DNA from 3 places in the Mesorhizobium sp. WSM4823 genome. Region 3 is predicted to be linked to each of the others. Evidence: predicted binding sites of a transcription regulator. Region 3 holds the regulator's gene; each other region holds the start of a gene.
What was found. Region 3 encodes PhoB, which activates phosphate uptake and scavenging genes when phosphate is short. Its sites were predicted from a motif close to TGTCATNNANCTGTCAT; they were not measured.
Positions count from the first base shown of each region.

Region 1 (7,438 bases), on a different contig from region 3:
TCATTATTTCGTGCTCCGAAATAAATATAGCACCAAGGGAGGAATCGGGAATGGCTGGTAAGAAGATATTGATGCTCGTTGGCGAGTTCAGCGAGGAATACGAGATTTTCGTCTTTGAACAGGCCATGCATGCGGTCGGCCACACGGTCCATGTCGTGTGTCCCGACAAGAAGGCGGGCGATATACTGAAGACGTCGCTGCACGATTTCGAAGGTCATCAGACCTATACGGAAAAGCTTGGCCACGATTACATTCTCAACAAGACCTTTGCCGAGGTGAACCCGGCTGAATACGACGCCGTCTATGCGGCGGGTGGGCGCGGACCGGAATATATCCGCATCGACAAGCGCGTGCAGGCGTTGGTGCGGCATTTCCATGAAACCGGCAAGCCGATCTTCACCATCTGCCATGGCGCACAGATCCTGATGGCGGTTGATGGCGTGCTACGTGGCAGGGAAGTCGCGGCGCTGCAGTATTGCGAGCCGGAAGTCACGCTCGCCGGCGGCACCTACATCGATGTCGCGCCGACCGGCGCCCACGTCGACGGCAATCTGGTGTCGGCCAAGGGCTGGCCAGGCCTCGCCGCGTTCATGCGCGAATGCCTGAAAGTGCTCGGCACCGAAATCCGCCACGGCGAGATCCTGATGCGCGACGAACGCAAGGCGGCTTAAGCAAGGCTTGGGAGCCGCCGCACCTGTGGTGCGGCGGTGCGTTTAGGCAGTCATCCGCGCTTCGCGAAACGAAACCAGCTTGCTGCGGCTCTCATCCCACAGCGCCAGCTTGACGCAGCGCAGGCTGTCGAGAAGCGTGACGCGACCGATTTCGCGCAGTTCCGGATAGTCCCTCAGGACCTCCTGCAGCCGGTAGCATGGCACCTTGGCGGAGAGGTGATGCACGTGATGGACGCCGATATTGCCGGTGAACCAGTTCAGCACCGGCGGCAGGTCATAATAGGACGAGCCGTGCAGGGCCGCGTGCTGGAATTCCCACTCGGAGTCCTTTGCCCACTCGGTCTCTTCGAACTGGTGCTGGACGTAGAACAGCCAGATGCCGGCGGAACCGGCGAGGATGACGATGGGCAAATGGACAACCAGGAACGCTTCGAGGCCGACGGACCAGATAAGGCCGGCGGCGGCGACCGCGATGGCCACGTTGGTGGCCATCGACGACACCCAGGGCGTGAGTCCACCTCGCATCATGCCGACCGGCAGTCTCTGCTCAAAGATGAAAAGCCAAATGGGGCCGAGGCCGAACATGACGAGCGGATGACGGTAGAGACGATAGGCAAGGCGGCCACGCCAGGACATTTGCCGATATTCGGCAACAGTCAACGTCCTGATGTCGCCCGTGCCGCGCTCATCGAGATTGCCGGCGCTGGCGTGATGGGTTGCGTGGGCACGCCGCCAGCAATCGTAGGGGGTCAAGGTCAGGATGCCCAGCCCGCGGCCTATCCAGTCGTCGGCCGTGCGGTTGGCGAAGAATGAGCCGTGGCCGCAATCATGCTGGATCATGAAGATCCGCACCAGAAAGCCGGCGGTTGGAAGGATGAGGATCAGCCCCCACCAATGGCCATGGGCATAGGCAGCCGAGGACAGCGCCCACAGCGTGGCAAAGGGGATGAGGGTGATGGCAAGTTCGACGGCGCTGCGCCGCCTGTCGGGTGTTTTGTAGCGCGCCAGGATCTTCAACCAGGCACGTTTGCTGTTCGCCACAGCTTCGGGGGAAATCATGTTCATCAGGAAGCATAGACGGACCATTCCGTCGCCGCAAGGCAACGATCACGCCAAGTTACTGCGCGTAATTGTCGCGCGACGCGCTAGCCGCAAAGTGGAAAGTCATGCTTGGGTTCCGGTGGCACGCAACGACAGGCGAGTGTGTTGGCCTACCGCCTGCGGCCACGGGCGGCTATGCTGCTTTCGATGCCTTCGAGGCGATCGAGCAATTCCTTGAAACGATCGGGAATGTCGTTCTGCGTCCGGAACGCCGGCAGCGCGCGCAGAAAGCGCTTCGTTGCCTCGGCGCCGAACTGGCGCCTGATGCCGGCCGCGAGCCTTTCACGTCTTTCGTCATTGTTGCGGGCGCCATTTTTGTTACGGTCGCCGTTGTTGCGGGTTGTCATTTCAAAATCCTGTGTCGGCTTCGAAACTCTTCCGGCAGACGAATGGTTCCCCCATCGCAGCATCTTGGCAAGCAAAGCCGGCGATTAAAGTAAAATTTGAATTAATATCGAAAGGTCTTCATGATGCGCCGTCGAAGCGCGAGTCCTCCTCCTCAGTATCGCTTGCCCCTTGATTTTTGGCCGCCAAACCTCGATATCGGGCACAAAATCCACACCATTCGAAATGACGGGAAATGGCGATGAGCGACCAGGCAAAAGACGAACGCGCGCCCGATGAAGCCGAAACGACCGAAGCTGCCACCGAACACACGCAAGGCAGCGTCGACGGCGACTATGAGGCGCTTGTGCGGCTGCTGAAGGAAAACGACGAGTTGAAGGACCGCGCGCTCCGCGTCGCAGCCGAAATGGAGAATCTGCGCCGTCGTACCGCCCGCGACGTGCACGATGCGCGTGCCTATGCGGTTGCCAATTTCGCCCGTGACATGCTGTCGGTATCGGACAATCTGCGCCGCGCGCTGGATGCGATCCCGGCCGAAGCCAAGGCGTCGGGCGATGCCGGTTTCAAGGCGCTGATCGAGGGCGTCGAACTCACCGAGCGCGCCATGCTATCGGCGCTGGAGCGGCACGGAGTGAAGAAGCTCGAACCGGAAGGCGAGAAATTCGACCCGAATTTCCACCAGGCGATGTTCGAGGTGCCCAATCCGGAAGTACCGGCCAACACGGTGGTCCAGGTCGTGCAGCCGGGCTATTCGATCGGCGAGCGGGTGCTACGGCCGGCTATGGTCGGCGTTGCCAAAGGCGGCCCCAAACATGCGGCGAGCGAAGCTCCGGTCGAGCCAGGGCCGGTGAATGAGCAAGCTGAGAAGGATGCGTAAATTGGTGAATGGTTAGTAGTGAGTAGTTGGCAAAAGTAGTGTCCAGCAGCCAAACGGCTTCGTGCTACCGGCCATTCACTATTCACCATTCACCATTCACGCGGCGAAACGCTGGGCTTCCCCGCCATAGTAGTTGACGTAGCGGGCACCGATCTCCTTGACCGGCATCACGACGAACACATCGACGGTGGAGAATTCGCGGTCGATGACGCAGCCGTCGCCGATGCGCGCTCCGACGCGCAGATAGCCTTTGACCAGCGGCGGCATCGCCGCGATCGCGGCCTTGGGATTGACCGCCTCGATCGGCATCAAATCCATGGAACAGTAGCGCCCGGCGACTGCGCGCACATCCCAGGCCGAGTTCGTCCGGCAGTGATGGGCGAGATAGGTCAGCGCCTCGGCGTGCGCCGCCGGCACGGTGCCCGGGAACGAGGCGCAGCCGGTCATCACGCCGATGCCGTAATGGTTGATATAGGCCCAAATGCCTTGCCAGAGCGCCTCGATGGTGCGCTTCGAGCGGTATTCCGGCAAGACGCAGGAGCGGCCGAGCTCGAGGAAACGCTGGCCGGGATGGCGGGCGATGAGCTTGGTCAACTCGAATTCGCCCTCGGAATAGAAGCCACCGGCGGCGGTTGCGATTTCCTGCCGGAGCAGGCGGTAAGTGCCGACAATGCGGCGGTGCTCGGGACCGGACAGAGAGGTGTCGAAGACCAGCAAATGATCACAAAGCGGATCAAAATGGTCGGCGTCGCGGCGGTCCTGCACCTGGAACAGGTTCTTCCTGGCGCCAAGCTCGTCATAGAAAACCCGGTAGCGCACTTCCTGCGCGGCGGCGACCTCGGCCTCGTTGCGGGCGAGCCGCACTTCAAGGTTGCCGATGCGGCCGAGCGCTTCGCCTTTTATGACGGCATCGACGTTCCGCCCAACGAGCAATGCGCTGCTGGCGTTCGGCCGAGTGTCACATTCCGGCATAACTGTATGCACGAGTGATTCTCCTTCGAGCCATCCCTCTTGGCACGGGGATACGGTGTAGGTGCAACAGGATTGTGACAGTACCGTGATACGGCGTTGCCGGCAATACTTCGTCGGCTGGGTAATCCCTCAACCGGCTATGTTACGCCGGGAAAGCTTAGAAGGGCAGCCCGGCGGATCACGCAGCAACCTGGCCTTCGACCGCATGGACAAGCGCGTCGGGATCGAGCGGCTTGGTGACGAAGCCGCTGGCGCCATGGGCAAGCACGGCATGGCGGGTCTTTTCCTGACTGTCCGCCGACAGCACCATGATGGGAACCGGCGGCACGGCGGTTTCCTCCTCGTGCCGGCGGATGGCGGCGATAGCGTCCAGCCCGTCCATCACAGGCATGTGCAGGTCCATCAGCACCACGTCGAAGCGGTGCTTGTGGCCGCTGCCGGTGACGGCCTCGACGGCGGCCTTGCCGTTGGCGACCACCTTCACGCGATGCCCGGCCTTCAGCAGCGTGGCACGGGCCAGCATGGCGTTGATGTCGTTGTCCTCGGCGATCAGCACGGACAGGCCCTGCTGGCGGCTGCCAATGGCACGGACGGATGGCGCGTCGCGCTTTTCCGGCTGTGGCTGGGCGAGGGTGGGTACGCTACTGCTCAAAAGCACGCGCAGCAACGTCTCGCCACGCACCGGCCTTGCCAGGAAGGTGGTATAGCCGCTGGCGCGGAATTCGCCCAGCATACCGCGGTCGGTCGGTGCGATCAGCGTGATCGCTTCGCAGTCGGCAAAGCCGCTCTGGCGAAGGCGCTTGAGCAGCCTGCCGTCGCTCTCTTCCATGGCCGCGTCGACCAGAAGCACGTCACAGCCTTGGGCGAAGGGTTCTGCCTGGGCGGCGGTCGCGGCCAGATCGACCATGCCGCCATTGGCGCGGATGGTGCGGGCGATGGCGTCGGCCTCGATGGCGTTTTTCGACAGGATCACGGCGCGCCGGCTCGACAGGGCATTCCGGCGGTTCTGCGATGCTTCGGTGGCCGATGTTGCAGGGATTTCGAAGACGAATTCGGAACCGTGACCGAGCCGGCTCGATACCGAAATCGTGCCGCCCATGGCGATCACCAGACGTTTGGAGATGGCAAGACCAAGACCAGCGCCGCCATGCGCGCGGGTCGACGAGCCATCGACCTGTTCGAATTCCTCGAAAATGCGTTCCAGGTCGTCCTCGCTCAGGCCGGGACCCGTATCGGTGACGCTGAAGCATATGCGGTCAGTGGTTTCGGTGCGGGCGCGAGCGACGTTCAGCAAAACGCCGCCGCTGTCGGTGAACTTGATGGCGTTGCCGATCAGGTTGAGCAGAACCTGCCGGACCCTTCCCGGATCGGCTGATATCATCTGCGGCACGTCGGGCTCGACATGGCAGCCAATGCCGATGTTTTTGGCGAAGGCGCGCGCCGCCAAGAGCTCGATGATGTTGTCGGCGATCTCGCGCACCGACATTGGCTGCGGTTCGGGATCGAAGCGGCCGGCCTCGATCTTGGAATAGTCGAGCAGATCCTCGATCAGCGCCAGCAGCGCGCTGGCCGATGTCGACACGGCGCCGACATAGGTCCGTTGTTCAGGCGAGAGGTTGGTGTCCGCCAGCAGTCTGGCCATGCCCATGATGCCGTTCATCGGCGTGCGGATCTCGTGACTGACGGTGGCGAGGAAGCGCGATTTGGCTTGGCTTGCGTATTCGGCTCGCTCACGGGCGGTGATCAGCGACGATTCGGCGTGCTTGCGGGCGGTGATGTCGCGGGCGATGGCGCGATGCGAGGCGGCGCCGCTCTCCTTGTCACGCACGGACAGTTCGATCCATGAGAACCAGCGCGGCCCGTTCGGCGTGCTAATGGCGACATCGGTTGAGCTCAGGCATTCATGGTCGGAGAAAGCGGCGTCCGGAACGATGCCAACGTCGATGCCGAGTTCGGCCAGGGTCCTGCCGGCAAGATCGCGCTGGTCGCTGCCGACAAGATCGGCAAAAACCTTGTTGGCATAGACGATGTGGCCGTCACGATCGCGGTGGACGATGAGATCGCCAAGGGCGTCGATCAGCCCGCGAAAGCGCTCCTCGCTCTCCTGCATCTCCCACATGCGGTCGGCCAGGGTCTCGACCTCGGCGTGGCTGCGAGCGGTGGTCTCGCCAAGGAGGGCAACCGCGCGGCGCTCCGTGCGCCTGGCATTCAAATGCACGACAAGGCCGGCCATGCCAGTCGCCAAAAGGCCGACGGTGATGAAGATCGGCGCTCCGGTCAGATGCGACAGGCCTGCCAGCACGACGATGGCGACGAGCGTCAGGAACGGCAGGCCATCACGATTGGCGGCGGGCAGTTCGGGCGCCAGTGGCGGCGCTGCGATATGCTGGCGCCTTGGCGCCTCGGGGCGAATCCCGTCAACGTTTTCAGCGCTCTCCGTTTGCCTGATGCCGGGTTCCGTGACCATGCGGATTCCTTGGCAGACAGAGATTATGGAAAATTGCGGCAGTTCGTTCGAATTTTAGCAGTCGCGCGGTTTTGACGTCCTTTCGTGCAAAAACTGCAGACAACAGAACTCACATGTCCACCACCACGCGGCCACGGATCTTGCCGTCGACGATGTCGTGCGCGGCGTCGATGATGCCGTCGAAGCCAATGGTCGTGGACAGGCTGGCGAGCTTCTGGAGGTCGAGGTCCGTGCCGATGCGGCGCCACGCCTCCATGCGGACCGCTTTTGGCGCCGTCACCGAATCGATGCCGAGCAGACAAACGCCGCGCAGGATGAACGGGGCGACGCTCGCCGGCAGATCCATGCCGCCGGCCAGGCCGCAGGCGGCGACGGCGCCGCCATAGGAGGTCATCGAAAGGACGTTGGCCAGCGTGTGACTGCCGACCGCGTCGACGCCGCCGGCCCAGCGTTCCTTGGCAAGCGGCTTTGCCGGCCGGGCAAGCTCGTCGCGCGAAATCACTTCCGCCGCACCGAGGTCGATTAGATAGGGGCTTTCAGAGCTGCGGCCGGTCGAGGCGATGACGTGATAGCCGAGGCTGGACAGGATCGAGACCGCGACCGAGCCGACGCCGCCGGCCGCGCCCGTCACCACCACCGGGCCGCGATCGGGCACGATGCCGTGCCGTTCCAGCGCGATGACGCAAAGCATGGCGGTGTAGCCGGCGGTGCCGATCGCCATGGCATCATGGGGGCTGATGCCCTGAGGCAGCGGCACCAGCCAGTCGCCCTTGATACGGGCGCGCTCGGCATAGGCGCCAAAATGCGTCTCGCCGACGCCCCAGCCGTTCAATATGACCTTGTCCCCCTTGCGCCAGTCGACATGGGAAGACGAGATGACGGTGCCGGCGAAATCGATGCCCGGCACCAGCGGCCAGCGGCGGATCACCGGGGCCTTGCCTGATATGGCGAGGCCGTCCTTGTAGTTCACCGTCGTTGCCTCGACGGCGACGGTGACATCGCCTT
Region 1 is NZ_JBVVQL010000010.1:116,273-123,710, forward strand. It holds gene AC0L26_RS22870 (DJ-1/PfpI family protein) at 51-671, shown strand; gene AC0L26_RS22875 (fatty acid desaturase) at 714-1,736, opposite strand; gene AC0L26_RS22880 (hypothetical protein) at 1,883-2,119, opposite strand; gene grpE (nucleotide exchange factor GrpE) at 2,359-2,994, shown strand; gene olsB (l-ornithine N(alpha)-acyltransferase) at 3,091-3,966, opposite strand; gene AC0L26_RS22895 (hybrid sensor histidine kinase/response regulator) at 4,145-6,433, opposite strand; gene acuI (acrylyl-CoA reductase (NADPH)) at 6,543-7,438, opposite strand, start outside.
Region 1: the regulator PhoB is predicted to act here: its motif matches at 4,030-4,046, upstream of olsB (l-ornithine N(alpha)-acyltransferase).

Region 2 (7,438 bases), on a different contig from region 3:
TCATGATGGCCGTCTATCTGGCGCTCAGCTTGCTGACCTCGGCGGTCATGAACGTGGTCAATGCCAGGATGGCGCTGGTGGAGAGGTAGGGCCATGCAGGAACACGACCTTTCCTTCGTCCGCGCCGAAATGGTGCTGGCGCAGCCGGCGCCGCCAAGCGAGCGTGGTCTGGGCGCCTGGATCCGCAAGAACCTGATCGCGTCGACCGGCGACACCATCCTGACCATCATCGGCATCGTGCTGGTGGCGATGCTCCTGCCGCAAGTGATCAACTGGGCCTTCATCAACGCCCAGTGGACGGGACCGAACCGCACGGTCTGCGCCACGGTCGCGCAAGGCGGCATCCAGCCGGACGGCTGGTCCGGCGCCTGCTGGGCTTTCGTCAACGCCAAGTTCGGCCAGTTCATGCTCGGCCGTTATCCCTTGGAGGAGCGCTGGCGGCCGATCCTGGTCGCCATCCTGTTTGTGGCGCTTCTGGTGCCGCTGCTCATCCCGAAGGTGCCGCGCAAGGGACTGAACGCCATTCTTCTCTTTGGCGCGCTGCCGGTCGTTGCCTTCATCCTGCTGGTCGGGGGCATGTTCGGCCTGCCGCATGTCGAAACCTCGCTGTGGGGCGGACTGCTGGTGACGCTCAGCCTGTCCTTCGTCGGCATTGCCGTGTCGCTGCCGGTCGGCATCGTGCTGGCGCTCGGCCGGCGCTCGAAGATGCCGATCATCAAGACGCTGTGCGTGGTCTTCATCGAGACGGTGCGCGGCATCCCGCTGATCACCGTGCTGTTCTTTGCAAGCGTCATGCTGCCGCTGTTCCTGCCGGCCGGTGTCAGCTTCGACAAATTCCTCAGGGCACTGATCGGCGTATCGCTGTTTGCGGCCGCCTACATGGCAGAAGTGATACGCGGCGGTCTGCAGGCGATCCCCAAAGGTCAGTACGAAGGCGCCGATTCGCTCGGCCTCGGCTACTGGCAGAAGATGGGCCTGATCGTGCTGCCGCAGGCGCTGAAGCTGGTCATTCCGGGCATCGTCAACACTTTCATCGGCATGTTCAAGGATACCAGCCTGGTCATCATCATCTCGATGTTCGACCTGCTCGGCATCGTCAAACAGAATTTCTCCGACGCCAATTGGGCGACGGCGCAGACGGCCAGGTCCGGCCTGGTGTTCGCCGCCTTCGTCTTTTGGCTGTTCTGTTTCGGCATGTCACGCTATTCGATGTTCACGGAACGTCGGCTCGACACCAGCTACAAACGCTAAGAACAAAAAAGGGAACCCTCCATGTCCACAGAAAATGCGGTCAGCGCGGAAGAGATCAAGGTCAATGCCGCCAAGATGCAGGTTTCCACCACCGATGTCGCCATCGACATCATCGCCATGCATAAATGGTACGGCGAATTCCATGTGCTGAAGGACATCAACCTGAAGGTGATGCGCGGCGAGCGCATCGTCATCTGCGGCCCGTCGGGCTCCGGAAAATCGACGATGATCCGCTGCATCAACCGCCTGGAAGAGCACCAGAAGGGCAAGATTATCGTCGACGGCAAGGAATTGACCAACGATCTGAAGAAGATCGACGAAGTGCGCCGCGAGGTCGGCATGGTGTTCCAGCACTTCAACCTGTTCCCGCATTTGACCATCCTGGAAAACTGCACGCTGGCGCCGATCTGGGTACGCAAGACTCCGAAGAAGCAGGCCGAGGAAATCGCCATGCACTTCCTGACGCGCGTCAAAATCCCGGAACAGGCCAACAAATATCCCGGCCAGCTTTCCGGCGGCCAGCAGCAGCGCGTGGCCATCGCCCGCTCGCTGTGCATGAACCCGCGTATCATGCTGTTCGATGAGCCGACCTCGGCGCTCGATCCGGAGATGATCAAGGAAGTGCTGGAGACGATGGTCGGCCTTGCCGAAGAGGGCATGACCATGCTCTGCGTCACCCACGAGATGGGTTTTGCGCGCAAGGTCGCCAACCGAGTGATCTTCATGGACCAGGGCCAGATCGTCGAGCAGAACACGCCGGCCGAGTTCTTCGACCATCCGCGCCACGAGCGCACGAAACTGTTCCTGTCGCAGATCCTGCACTGATCGCTCTCATGCAAATCAGAAGAGCCCGGCCGAAACCCGGCCGGGCTCTTTTGCGTCCGAGTTGTCAGTCGGCGGTCGCGTCCCGGCTGCAAGACCGTCGCTCATGAAAAAGCCGTCCCTGATGAAAAGGTTTGGCCGTTTCCTCGCCATTCTGGTGGTGGCAATCGTGCTCGCCGTGATGCTGGGCACTTTCATTCCACGGCCGCTCTTGCCGGCAGCCGCCGCCGATCCCGTCGCCACCCGTCGCATCCTGGTGCTGAAAAATCCGATCCACACCGATATTGCCATTCCAGTCGATGACGATGTGCGCCGGCGCTTCAATTTCCTGGTCGATGGCGGCATCCCGGCCGACATGGCTGAAGTCCGCTACATCGTATTTGGCTGGGGAGGCCGCGCTTTTTATCTGGAGACGCCGACCTGGTCGGAACTCAAGGCGGGGCCGGTGATGAAGGCGCTGACCCTTGACGCTTCGGTCATGCATGTCGATGTCGCCGGCGACATTGTCGAGCCGCATCCTGACATCGCTGGCTTCGACATCGGCGAGGAGCGTTTTGCAGCACTGCTCGACTTCATCGCCGCGAGTTTCCAGCAAGGGCCGAAGGGCCCAATGCCGATCGAGAATGCTGCCTATTCCAGGTTCGACCGCTTCTACGAAGCCAACGGCCATTTCAATGCGCTGGTCGGCTGCAACACCTGGACCGCGGCTGCCTTGCGCACCGCCGGCCTGCGGACAGGCTGGTGGAACCCGCTGCCGGCCTCGCTGGACCTGTCGATGCAGATTTATAATTGATGCTTGGCGCTATTGGCCGCCGACTTCCGGCGGCTGCCAGCCATAGAGCCAGTCAAGATCGGCCGCGAGCTTTTCCGGCGAGCGCAGCTTCAGGAACAGGTTGCGCGCGACGGCCACCGGCCCGGAGGCATGCCAGGCGAGACGGTTGAGCGCACCGCGACGGGCGACCTTGGCGATGCGTGGACGCCGCACCTTTTCCCAGGCAGCAAGCGCGCCCCAGGGATCGGCTGGCGAGGCGGCGACAAAGCCGGCAAGGGTCGCGGCATCCTCGATTGCCATCGCCGCACCCTGCGCTGCAAACGGCGTCATCGCATGCGCCGCATCGCCGATCAGCGCGATGCCGGCGGGCGTCGTCCATGGCTGTGCCTGGTCGACCGTATGGATCGGCCATGCGGTCCACGGGCCGGCATCCTCGACAAGCCGGGCCAGTGCTGCCGCCGTGCCACGCATGGCGCCGGCGAGGATTTCGGGATCGGCGCGACCCGACCAGCCCTCGGTGATGATCTCGCCCCTGGTGAAGGCAGCCAGGTTGAACGCCGCACCGTTGCTGACCGGATAGGCGACGAGGTGGAAGCCGGGATGCAGGAAGGTGGTCACGCAATCGGCGGCGCCGATCGCCGTAAAAGCTTCGCCCGCGACACTGTCTGCGCTGATCGTAGCGCGCCAGGCAAGCTCGCCCGAAAACCGGCTTCTGGCCGCAACCCCGCCAAAAGCGCGGACCTCCGACCAGACGCCATCGGCGCCGATCAGCAGAAAGCCGTCGGCTTCGACTGTCTTGCCGGCAATCTCGACTGTTGCCGTGGTATGGCGCGGTCCCGCGGCAATGCCGCCGACGCGCGCGCCGGTGACAAGACTGATATCAGGCTGTTCGGCAAGGCGCGCCATCAGCGCGTCTTGCAGATCAGCCCGATGAGCGACGAGATAAGGCGCCTGCCAGCGCCTTTCGGCTGCTTCGCCAAGCGGCACTCGCGCCAGCTCGCGCAGCGTGGCGGCGTCCTTGAGCACGACCGCCTCCGGCCGCACCGTCGCCGGCCGCAGCCGCTCGAGCACACCGAACTGGCGAAGGATGCGCGTCGCGTTGGGCGAGAGCTGGATGCCGGCGCCGGCCGCTTCCAGGCGCGGCGCCTGTTCGAACAGCCGCACCAGATAGCCGCGCTCGGAAAATGCCAGCGCCGCAGTCAGTCCGGCGACGCCGGCTCCGGCGATGACGACCTGCCGAGACCGGGTGTCGTCCATAGGGATGGCGTGCGCTTCAGGCGGCCTGGTCGATATAGAGACATCCCGCAGGCTGCGTTTCCGTCGCCTTCAGCTTTGGCGAATAGCGAAAAAGCGTCGAGCAATAGGGGCAGACCTTTTCATTGTCGTCGCCCATGTCGAGAAACACATGCGGATGGTCGAAAGGCGGGTTGGCGCCGGTGCACATGAATTCCTTGACGCCGATGTCGATCGCCGCATAGCCCGCATCGTTCTGGAAATGGGGAATGGAACCGCCTGCCATCGTCGTCTCCTACATCTGCCGCATGACCCGGATCACGCGCAAGATCAAAATTCTACCGCTTCCTTTGCGCGTCCAAGGGACGCGCTGCGCTGTACCTGGATTGCATCTGGATCATAACCCGTCTCTTTGCAAGATCGATGAAATCAAACTGTCGTAAAAGCCTGTCACAGGATAAGCTAAGCCGGTTAAGGCATGGCCGCGAAAATCGAATTCGGTTTCGTCGGGGATCATGCGTAGCTTAAAAGTGGTAGAGCGTCCTTTGCGTACCCGGAATGACGCGCGACGCTGTGGCCAGCGGGTGCGAAACGAGCAGGAACCATGAACGAACTAAAGCCGGTGCAGAGCGAATTCACCACTGTGGAGGTGGCGAGCCCAGAGGGCGGCAACCCGGACCGCTTTGTCAACCGTGAGTTTTCCTGGCTGCAATTCAACCGCCGCGTCCTCGAGGAATCGCTGAACGCCAATCATCCGCTGCTCGAGCGTGTCCGCTTCCTGTCGATTTCGGCCGCCAATCTCGACGAGTTCTTCATGGTCCGCGTCGCCGGCCTCGCCGGCCAGGTCCGCGAAGGCATCACGCTGAAGAGCCCGGACGGCCGCACCCCCGAACAGCAGCTGGAACAGTTGCTGCGCGAGGTCGAGCGTCTGCAGGAAGATCAGCAGAACAGCCTTTCCGCGCTGATGCTGCTGCTCGACAAGGAAGGCATCGAGAGCATCAGCCGCGATGCGCTGACCAAGGATGAGAAGACCTGGCTCGAGGATCATTTCCAGGAGCAGGTGTTTCCGGTGCTGACGCCGCTATCGATCGATCCGGCACATCCGTTTCCGTTCATTCCCAATCTCGGCTTCTCGATGGCCCTGCAGCTGCGCCATCGCAGAAATGGCGAGGAGATGAGTGCGCTGTTGCGTCTGCCGGTGGCGCTGAAGCGCTTCATCCGCTTGCCCGACCGCAAGCACCATATCCGCTTCATTCCGCTGGAAGAGGCGGTCGGCCTCTATATCGGCAAGCTTTTCCCCGGTTATGAAGTCAAGGGCTCCGGCACGTTCCGCATCATCCGCGACAGTGACATCGAGGTCGAGGAGGAGTCCGAGGATCTCGTGCGCCTGTTCGAGACGGCGCTGAAGCGCCGCCGCCGTGGCTCGGTCATCCGCATCGAATTCGACAAGCTGATGCCGGCCGAACTGCGCGACTTCGTCGCCGGCGAACTTGGCGTTTCTTCGAGCCGCATCAGCGTGCTTACCGGTCCGCTGGCGCTCAGTCAGATTTCAGAGATCGTCGCCATCGCCCGCGACGATCTCAAATTCAGGCCCTATAATCCGCGCTTTCCCGAACGCATCCGCGAGCACGGCGGTGACTGTTTCGCCGCCATTCGCGAGAAGGACATTATCGTCCATCACCCCTACGAATCTTTCGACGTGGTGGTGCAGTTCCTGCGCCAGGCGATGGCCGATCCGGAAGTGGTGGCGATCAAGCAGACGCTCTATCGCACCTCGAACGACAGCCCGATCGTGCGCGCTTTGGTCGACGCCGCAGAGGCTGGCAAATCGGTTACGGCCCTGGTCGAGCTCAAGGCGCGTTTCGACGAGGAAGCCAACATCCGCTGGGCCCGCGACCTCGAGCGCGCCGGCGTTCAGGTCGTCTTCGGCTTCCTCGAACTGAAGACCCATGCGAAAATGTCGCTGGTGGTGCGGCGCGAGGACGGCAAGCTGCGCAACTATGTCCATCTTGGCACCGGCAACTACCACCCGGTCACCGCGCGCATCTACACCGACCTGTCGTTCTTCACCACCGATCCGACGATTGCCCGCGATGTCGCCCAGCTGTTCAACTTCATCACCGGCTATGCCGAGCCGACCGAGGAGATGCGGCTGGCCATCTCGCCCTTCACGCTGCGCAAACGCATCCTCAAGCACATTTCGAACGAGATTGCCCATGCGCTGGAGGGCAGGCCGGCCCGCATCTGGATGAAGATGAATTCGCTGGTCGACCCGACCATCATCGACGCGCTCTATGACGCCAGCCGCGCCGGCGTCGAGATCGATCTCGTCGTGCGCGGCATCTGCTGCCTGAGGCCTCAGGTGCCGGGCCTGTCGGAAAACATAAGGGTCAAGTCGATCGTCGGCCGCTTCCTCGAACACAGCCGCATCTACTGTTTCGGCAACGGCCATGGACTGCCGTCAGACGGGGCTGTCGTCTACATCTCGTCGGCCGATTTGATGCCGCGCAATCTCGATCGCCGCGTCGAGACCATGGTGCCGATCACCAATCCAACTGTGCATGAACAGGTTCTCGGCCAGATCATGCTGGGCAACATCATGGACAACCAGCAAAGTTTCGACGTATTGGCTGACGGAACCTCCCGGCGCGCCGTGCTTGAGGAGGGCGAGGAACCGTTCAACGCGCAGGAATACTTCATGACCAATCCGAGCCTTTCCGGACGGGGCGATGCGCTGAAATCGCATGCGCCCAAGCGCATCGCGCAGTTCAAGCGCCGCAAGAAAAACGGCGCAGCGTCCGGCTGATGATTTCAGCGTCCCAGGGCCGGCTTCAGGACCGCCGACCGCTGTCCATCATCGACATCGGGTCGAACTCGATCCGTCTTGTCGTCTATGAGGGGCTGTCGCGCTCGCCGACCACGCTGTTCAACGAAAAGATGCTGGCTGGCCTGGGCCGCGGCATCGTTTCGACCGGAAAGCTCGACCCCGAGGCGGTGACCCGCTCGATGGACGAGTTTCGCCGTTTCCGCGCGCTGTCCGAGCAGGCCGGCGCCGAGCATATGTATGTGCTGGCGACCGCCGCCGCCCGCGAGGCGATCAACGGCCCCGATTTCATCCACCGCGCCGAAGATGTGCTCAAGACCGAGGTCCAGGTGCTGAGCGGACGCCAGGAAGCTCATTATTCCGCGCTTGGCGTCATTTCCGGCTTCCATCCGGCCTACGGCATCGCCGGCGACCTCGGCGGCGGCAGCCTCGAACTGGTCGACGTCGACGGCGAGACGATCGGCGACGGCATCACGCTGCCGCTGGGGGGCCTGCGCCTGCAGGACATGGCGAAGAGCTCTCTGGCTCAGGCGGGA
Region 2 is NZ_JBVVQL010000020.1:32,811-40,248, reverse strand. It holds gene AC0L26_RS29500 (amino acid ABC transporter permease) at 1-89, shown strand, start outside; gene AC0L26_RS29495 (amino acid ABC transporter permease) at 94-1,251, shown strand; gene AC0L26_RS29490 (amino acid ABC transporter ATP-binding protein) at 1,273-2,076, shown strand; gene AC0L26_RS29485 (TIGR02117 family protein) at 2,198-2,866, shown strand; gene AC0L26_RS29480 (FAD-dependent monooxygenase) at 2,876-4,102, opposite strand; gene AC0L26_RS29475 (zinc-finger domain-containing protein) at 4,119-4,364, opposite strand; gene AC0L26_RS29470 (RNA degradosome polyphosphate kinase) at 4,683-6,884, shown strand; gene ppx (exopolyphosphatase) at 6,884-7,438, shown strand, end outside.
Region 2: the regulator PhoB is predicted to act here: its motif matches at 4,503-4,519, upstream of AC0L26_RS29470 (RNA degradosome polyphosphate kinase).

Region 3 (7,438 bases):
TGGACGCGGCCTGCCAGGAAGAAGTGAAGGCGGCTAATGAAAAGGGCTGCGGCGAAATCCGCGAAGACGGCGCTTTTGTCGAGGCCGGCGAAAACGACAATCTGATTGTCCAGAAGCTGGAAGCGAACCCCAATGCCTTCGGCATCTTTGGTTTCTCGTTCCTTGACCAGAACGCGGACAAGCTGCAGGGCCACAAGGTCGACGGCGTCGAGCCGACCTTCGAGAACATCGCATCCGGCAAGTATGGCGTTTCCCGCTCGCTCTACATCTATGCCAAGAAAGAGCATGTCGGCGTCATCCCCGGCATGCAAGAGTTCATCGCCGAGTATACCTCGGAGGGTGCATGGGGTCCTGAGGGTTATCTGGCCGACAAGGGTCTGATCCCGCTGCCGGACGCCGAGCGCGCCACGTGGGCCGAAAACGCCAAGGCCCTGAAGGGCATGGGCTCCTGATTTTTTCGGGGTCCGGGCAAATATCCGCTCTGATCCTCATGCTCTAAAGCACAAAGCGCGGGACCAACGTCCCGTGCTTTGAGCCGGTGGATGGCCGGCGGTCGAGGGGACGTCCTGAATCATGGTCGGTTATCTCGTTGTTCTTCTGTTAGTTTTGGCTGCTGCGGCCTATTGGATAGGCCGCACACGCGCCATTGCCAGTGTCAATGGCGACGTCGCGCGGCTGCATTCGCTGCCTGGGCAGCATGGCATGTTTCTGGCGCTCTTTGCTGCCGGTCCCGCGCTGCTTGCGATCGTGTTGTGGTCGATGGTGACGCCGGGAATTGAATCGTCAATCGTCGCCGACCGCTTCTCCGCCGAGTTGTCGGGAATGGGCATTCCGCAAGTCGAAGCTTTCATCCGCGACGCTCGTGCGATGGCCTTTGGCGGGCTTGTCGGCTTCGCCGATCCTACGAAAGAGGCAGCCGCGGCCGTCTACAAATCGATCCATGCGACCAGCGCCTGGATCATCTGGGCCGTCGCGCTTCTGCTTTCCGCGTCCGGATTTTACTGGGCCTATTCGCGCATCGCACAGGCCTACCGGGCGCGCCACGTGGTCGAGCGCGTTCTTCGCGCATTCTTGATCACCTGTTCGGCGGTCGCGATCCTGACGACGATCGGCATCGTCCTGTCGCTCATCTTCGAATCCTTGCGGTTCTTCCAACAGGTGCCGCTCTATAAATTCCTGTTCGGCACGCACTGGTCGCCACAGAGCGCCTTTACCGGCGCCGGAGCGGAAGCCGGGGCGGTCAACCAGGACATTTTTGGCATGGTGCCGCTCTTTGCCGGCACGTTGCTCATCACCTTCATTGCCATGCTGGTAGCTGCGCCCATCGGGCTGATGGCTGCGATCTATCTTTCGGATTACGCTTCCAAAAGCGTCCGCGCGGTCGCAAAGCCGGTGCTGGAAATCCTCGCCGGCATTCCGACTGTCGTCTATGGCTTCTTCGCCGCGCTGACGGTTGCACCCTACTTCCGTGGTCTCGGCGAAAGCCTGGGCCTCAACGTTGCGTCAGAATCCGCGCTCGCCGCAGGCGTGGTCATGGGCATCATGATCATTCCCTTCGTTTCCTCGCTTTCCGATGATGTGATCAACGCCGTTCCGCAATCGCTGAGGGACGGTTCCGCCGGCCTCGGCGCGACCAAGTCTGAAACCATCCGAAAGGTGATCCTTCCCGCGGCCCTTCCGGGCATCGTTTCGGCGATGCTGCTCGCCGTCAGCCGCGCAATCGGTGAAACCATGATCGTGGTCATGGCGGCGGGGCTGGCAGCTAATCTCACGGCGAACCCGCTCGAAGCCGTCACCACCGTGACGGTGCAGATCGTGACGCTGCTTGTGGGCGATCAGGAGTTCGACAGCGCCAAGACGCTTGCAGCCTTCGCGCTCGGCCTGGTGCTGTTCTGCATCACGCTTACCCTCAACATCGTCGCTTTGCGCGTCGTCCAGAAATACCGAGAACAATATGACTGATGCGATCTCGTCATTCGGCGTCGTCGGACGCCCCGTCAGCATTCATACCGACGATGCCGCGAAGGCGCGGCTGAAGGGCCGTTACCGCACGGAAACGTGGTTCAAATGGCTTGGCGCCGCAGCCGTCGCGTTGGCCGGCCTCTTCCTTGTGCTGCTTCTGTCGACGATCGTCACGCAGGCGATCCCGGCGCTGCGGCAGAACTATTTGACGCTGCCGATCGATCTTTCGGCGGCCAAGGTCGACCCGGCGAAACTCGATGCCGTCAACTACGACGCCATCGCCCAGGAAGCGCTTACGGCAAAATTTCCGGATGTGACGAGCCGTCAGGACAAGCGCCTGCTGCGCGGGTTGATTTCCACGGGCACAGGCGTGTTCCTGCGCAAAGATATCGCTGCTGATCCGGGGATGCTCGGAAAAACGGTGGACTATGCGGTCCCACTTGACGATTTTGCCGATCTTTATCTCAAGGGTTTGCTTGCCGACGTCGGTTCGGACGAAGCGATTTCGACAAGCGTCACGCCTTCGCAAACCAGCGGCGACATCGATCTGACCTTCGGCGACGATGCCATGCTGGCGCTGGCGCGCGGCCATGGTGCGACCGAAGGCGAAAACGGCATGCTCATGCTGACGAGCGGCGCGTCGTCGCTGCTGGTCGCGTTCAATGGCGGCACGGTCAAGCTGACCGCGCTGTCGCCTGGGGCCAACGGGACGGCGATCGCAAAGGGCACGGTGATCGAGGCGCTCGACAGCACGACGCCCGCCGCGAGTGGCCAGGCATTCCTGCGCGTCATCAATACGCCGGAAGCATCGCGAAAGATTTCGGACAAGACGATCGTCTGGCTCGATACGCTGAAGAGCGCCGGCCTGATCGAAAGCCGGTTCAACTCGATCTTCTTCTTCACCGGCGCAAGCCGCGAGCCGGAATTGGCTGGTGTCTGGGGCGCGGTCGTCGGTTCGTTCCTGACCATGATCGTGACGCTCGCCATCGCATTCCCGATCGGTGTTTCGGCGGCGATCTATCTTGAGGAATTTGCACCCAAGAATCGACTGACGACGATCATCGAAGTGAATATCAACAATCTGGCGGCGGTGCCCTCGATCGTCTTCGGCCTGCTTGGACTTGCCGTATTCCTGAATTTCTTCGGCCTGCCGCGCTCGGCCCCGGTGGTCGGCGGCATGGTGCTGGCATTGATGACCCTGCCGATCATCATTATCGCCTCACGCGCTTCGCTGCGCGCGGTGCCACCGTCGATCCGCGAGGCAGCTCTTGGCATCGGAGCGTCCAAGGTCCAGACCGTATTCCATCACGTCCTGCCGCTGGCGATGCCGGGCATCATGACCGGCACCATCCTCGGCATGGCGCATGCGCTGGGCGAAACCGCGCCGTTGCTGATGATCGGCATGGTCGCCTTCATTGTCGACATTCCCGGCGGCTTCACCGATCCCGCGACGATCCTGCCGGTGCAGATATTCATGTGGGCCGATTTCCCGGAAGCTGGATTCCAGCAGAAGACTTCGGCGGCGATTTTGATTTTGCTGGTGTTTTTGGTCATCATGAATGCCATAGCGGTGATACTGCGCAGGCGCTTCGAGCGGCGCTGGTAAGGAGTTAGAGGATATGAACATCATGACGGAAGCCAGCGTCGAACAGAAACTGAATAGCGGAACCAACGAACCTTCGATCAAGATGAAGGGCGAAAAGGTCTCTGTTCATTATGGCGAGAAGCGCGCTCTGTTCGACGTGGATCTCGATGTCCGCGAGAACCAGGTGACGGCGTTGATCGGCCCATCGGGTTGCGGCAAGTCGACCTTTCTGCGTTGCCTGAACCGAATGAACGACACGATCGACATCGCACGGGTAAGCGGCAAGATCACGCTCGACAACGAGGATGTCTACGACCCGAAAATCGACGTCGTCGAGCTGCGGGCTCGCGTCGGCATGGTGTTCCAGAAGCCGAACCCGTTTCCGAAGTCGATCTACGAAAACGTCGCCTACGGTCCGCGCATTCACGGTCTGGCCAGGAGCAAGGCGGAGTTGGACGGCATCGTCGAATCGAGCCTGAAGAAGGCCGGCCTGTTCAACGAGGTCAAGGATCGCCTGCTCGAGTCGGGCACCGGCCTTTCCGGCGGACAGCAGCAGCGCCTGTGCATCGCGCGCGCCATCGCGGTGTCGCCGGAAGTGATCCTGATGGACGAGCCCTGCTCAGCGCTCGATCCGATCGCCACCGCCCGCGTCGAGGAGCTGATCGACGAGCTGCGTCAAAACTACACGATCGTCATCGTCACCCATTCGATGCAGCAGGCAGCGCGCGTGTCGCAGCGAACGGCGATGTTCCATCTCGGCTATCTGGTCGAGGAAGGCGCGACCGACAAGATGTTCACCAACCCCGACGACAAGCGCACCCAGGACTACATCACCGGCCGGTTCGGCTGAGCGGTCCGGCGGCGAATTCGAACACGAGGACAGCATCATGGGTGAACATACCGTCGCCTCCTTCGACGAGGAATTGGAACACATCGACAGGCTGATCCGTGACATGGACGAGCTTGCCGCCGCGATGGTAGCTGCGTCGATCCGCGCATTGCTCGCGTCAGACAATGCGATGGCGCAGCGCGTCGTCTCGGACGATGCCATCATGGATGCCCGGCAGCGCGAGCTCGACGACAGCGCGATCACACTGATCGCCAAGCGGCAGCCGATGGCGCAAGACCTGCGCGCCGTGGTTGGCGCAATCCGGATGGCCGGCGATCTGGAGCGCATCGGCGACCTGGCCAAGAACATAGCCAAGCGGGTCAGCGCAGTCGGACAGAGCGCCACGCCGCGTAATCTCTCGCATGGTATCGACGCAATGGCGGATCTCGTTCTCGAACAGCTCCGTGGCGTGGTCGAGCACTACGTGTCGCGAGACGCCAACGCGTTGAAGGAACTACGCGCCGCCGACGAGAAGGTCGATGTCAAATACACGGCGGTTTTTCGGGAGCTCCTGACCTACATGATGGAGGACCCTCGTAACATCACCGCCTGCACGCATCTTCTGTTCTGCGCCAAGAATCTCGAGCGTATTGGCGATCATGTAACCAACATCGCCGAAAACGCCTACTATGTCGTGACCGGACAGCAATTGCCGGCGGATCGCCCGAAGCTCGACGAAACGACGACGGCGCCGGCGACATGACGGGGGTGACCGATCGATGATCGCGCCGCGCATCATGGTGGTGGAGGATGAAGAGCCGCTGGGCGTCCTCCTCCGCTACAATCTGGAATCCGAAGGCTATCAGGTCGAGGTGGTGACACGCGGCGACGAGGCCGAAATCCGGCTGCAGGAAAACGTGCCCGATCTTCTGGTGCTCGACTGGATGGTGCCGGCAGTTTCCGGCATCGAGCTTTGCCGGCGTCTTCGGGTGCGTCCCGAAACCGAGCGGTTGCCGATCATCATGCTGACCGCGCGCGGCGAGGAGAGCGACCGGGTGCGCGGCCTCTCGACCGGGGCCGACGACTATCTGGTCAAGCCGTTCTCGACACCGGAATTCATGGCCCGGGTCAAGGCGCTGCTGCGCCGCGCCAAGCCGGAAGTGCTGTCCAGCGTGCTGAAGGTCGGCGACATCATGCTCGATCGCGAATCGCACAGGGTCTACCGCAAGAAGAGCGAGATCCGGCTCGGGCCGACCGAATTCCGGCTGCTCGAATTCATGATGCGGCACCCCGGTCGCGTCTTCTCGCGCAGCCAGTTGCTCGACAATGTCTGGGGCGAGACGATTTACATCGATGAACGCACGGTGGACGTCCATGTCGGGCGGTTGCGCAAGGCGGTCAACAATGGTCGCATGCCCGATGTCATCCGCACCATCCGCGGCGCGGGCTATGCGATCAGGGAAGATTAGTTCCTCGGCGCGTAAGTTCTGACAGGTCGGGCGTGCGGATCGCATGCTCTGCGATTAGCCGAAACGCTCCTCACTCGTCATCCTGGGGCGGAGCAAGGAGCGAAGCGACGCGGCGCAGACCCCAGGATCCATGCGGCGACTTAAGTGCGCTGCTGCGATCCAGAATTCTGCTCCGCTGCACTCCTCGGCTAAGGTTACGGCATGGATCCCAGGGTCTCCGCGACGGAGCTTCGCTCCTGCTTCGCCCAGGGATGACGAAGTTAGGAATTCGCGCGCTCTTTCGGGTCAACTCAGGCCACGTCCTTCCTGCTCGTGCCGGACTTTCCTTGCGCGCCCGGCGCGAAAATCTCCTGGTCGACGAAATTCAGCGCCTGCATGGCGCAGCCTTCGCGGATCAGCGGCAATTCGTTCGGCTCGGTGTCGAAGGAAATGGAACCCGAATGCTGGCCGCCGGCGGTCTGGGCGATGGCTTCGCGCAGGGCCGGCTCGATCAGGTCGAAGGCGGCAGCGCTGGCGCCGACCATGGCGACCGGCGCTGGATCTATCAACGCGAACAGGCTGCCTAGCCCGAAGCCGAGCGCTTCGCCGGCCTTGCGGTAGGCTTCGCGCTCCGGTCCGTCCGCCTCGCGCGCCCGTGCCGCCAATGCCCGCATGTCGGCATCGCTGACATCGGCGACCGGTTCGGCATTCTCGCTCAATTGCCTTGCATTGCGCCAGATGGCGTAGTTCCCGGCATAGGCTTCGACGCAGCCGCGCCGTCCGCAGCGGCAAAGCGCGCCGCCCGGCCGATGGATCATGTGGCCGAATTCGCCGCCTGAGGAATGGGTGCCGGTGAACAATTCGCCTTTCAACACCAACCCCATACCGATGCCGTGTGAGAGCAGGATGGCGATGAAATCGTTGCGGTAGCGATCCGGGTCGCGCCAGCGCAGCGCCACGGCCATCATGTTGCAGTCGTTTTCCATGATGGCCGGGATGCCGAATTCGCGTTCAAGAATGTCGGCGAAAGCGATGTTCGTTTGCGGCGTGATCGGCGACCACAACATGGCGCGCGCATGGGAATCGGTAATACCCTGGATCGCCAGTGCGATGCGGGCGACGCTTTGGACGTCGAGGCCGGGATCTTCGAGCCGTCGCCGGACGATGGCGACACATTCGCCGATCAGCTCGTCGCGCGACATGGTCAGCGTGTCCAGCCGGCGCTGTTCCTCGGCGACGACTTGTCCGGCATAATCGATGACGGCGACCGACAGGAAATTCAGCGACAACACGACGGCCAACACCGCTGCCGCTTCCGGATTGAGGCCGAGGCCGACCTGCGGCCGGCCGCGTTTCAGCGAAACGGCCTCGCTCGCCCTGCTCTCGGTCAGGATGCTTTCCTGGATCAGGTCTGAACAGATCGCCGATATCGTCGAATGGCTGAGGCCGGTGGTTGCCGCGATCTCGGTTCGCGATGGTTGGCCGGCCCGGCGTACGGCCGAAATCACCATCGCCCGGTTGCGCCGGCGCAAATCGTCATGACGGATTCCAACCGACATCCTGTTGCTTCCTCCCTGTCACCGCGGCGACTCATAAATCGGAAGCCGTCGATAA
Region 3 is NZ_JBVVQL010000003.1:198,101-205,538, reverse strand. It holds gene AC0L26_RS09640 (PstS family phosphate ABC transporter substrate-binding protein) at 1-452, shown strand, start outside; gene pstC (phosphate ABC transporter permease subunit PstC) at 574-1,962, shown strand; gene pstA (phosphate ABC transporter permease PstA) at 1,955-3,568, shown strand; gene pstB (phosphate ABC transporter ATP-binding protein PstB) at 3,582-4,397, shown strand; gene phoU (phosphate signaling complex protein PhoU) at 4,435-5,139, shown strand; gene phoB (phosphate regulon transcriptional regulator PhoB) at 5,156-5,845, shown strand; gene AC0L26_RS09610 (ROK family protein) at 6,136-7,383, opposite strand.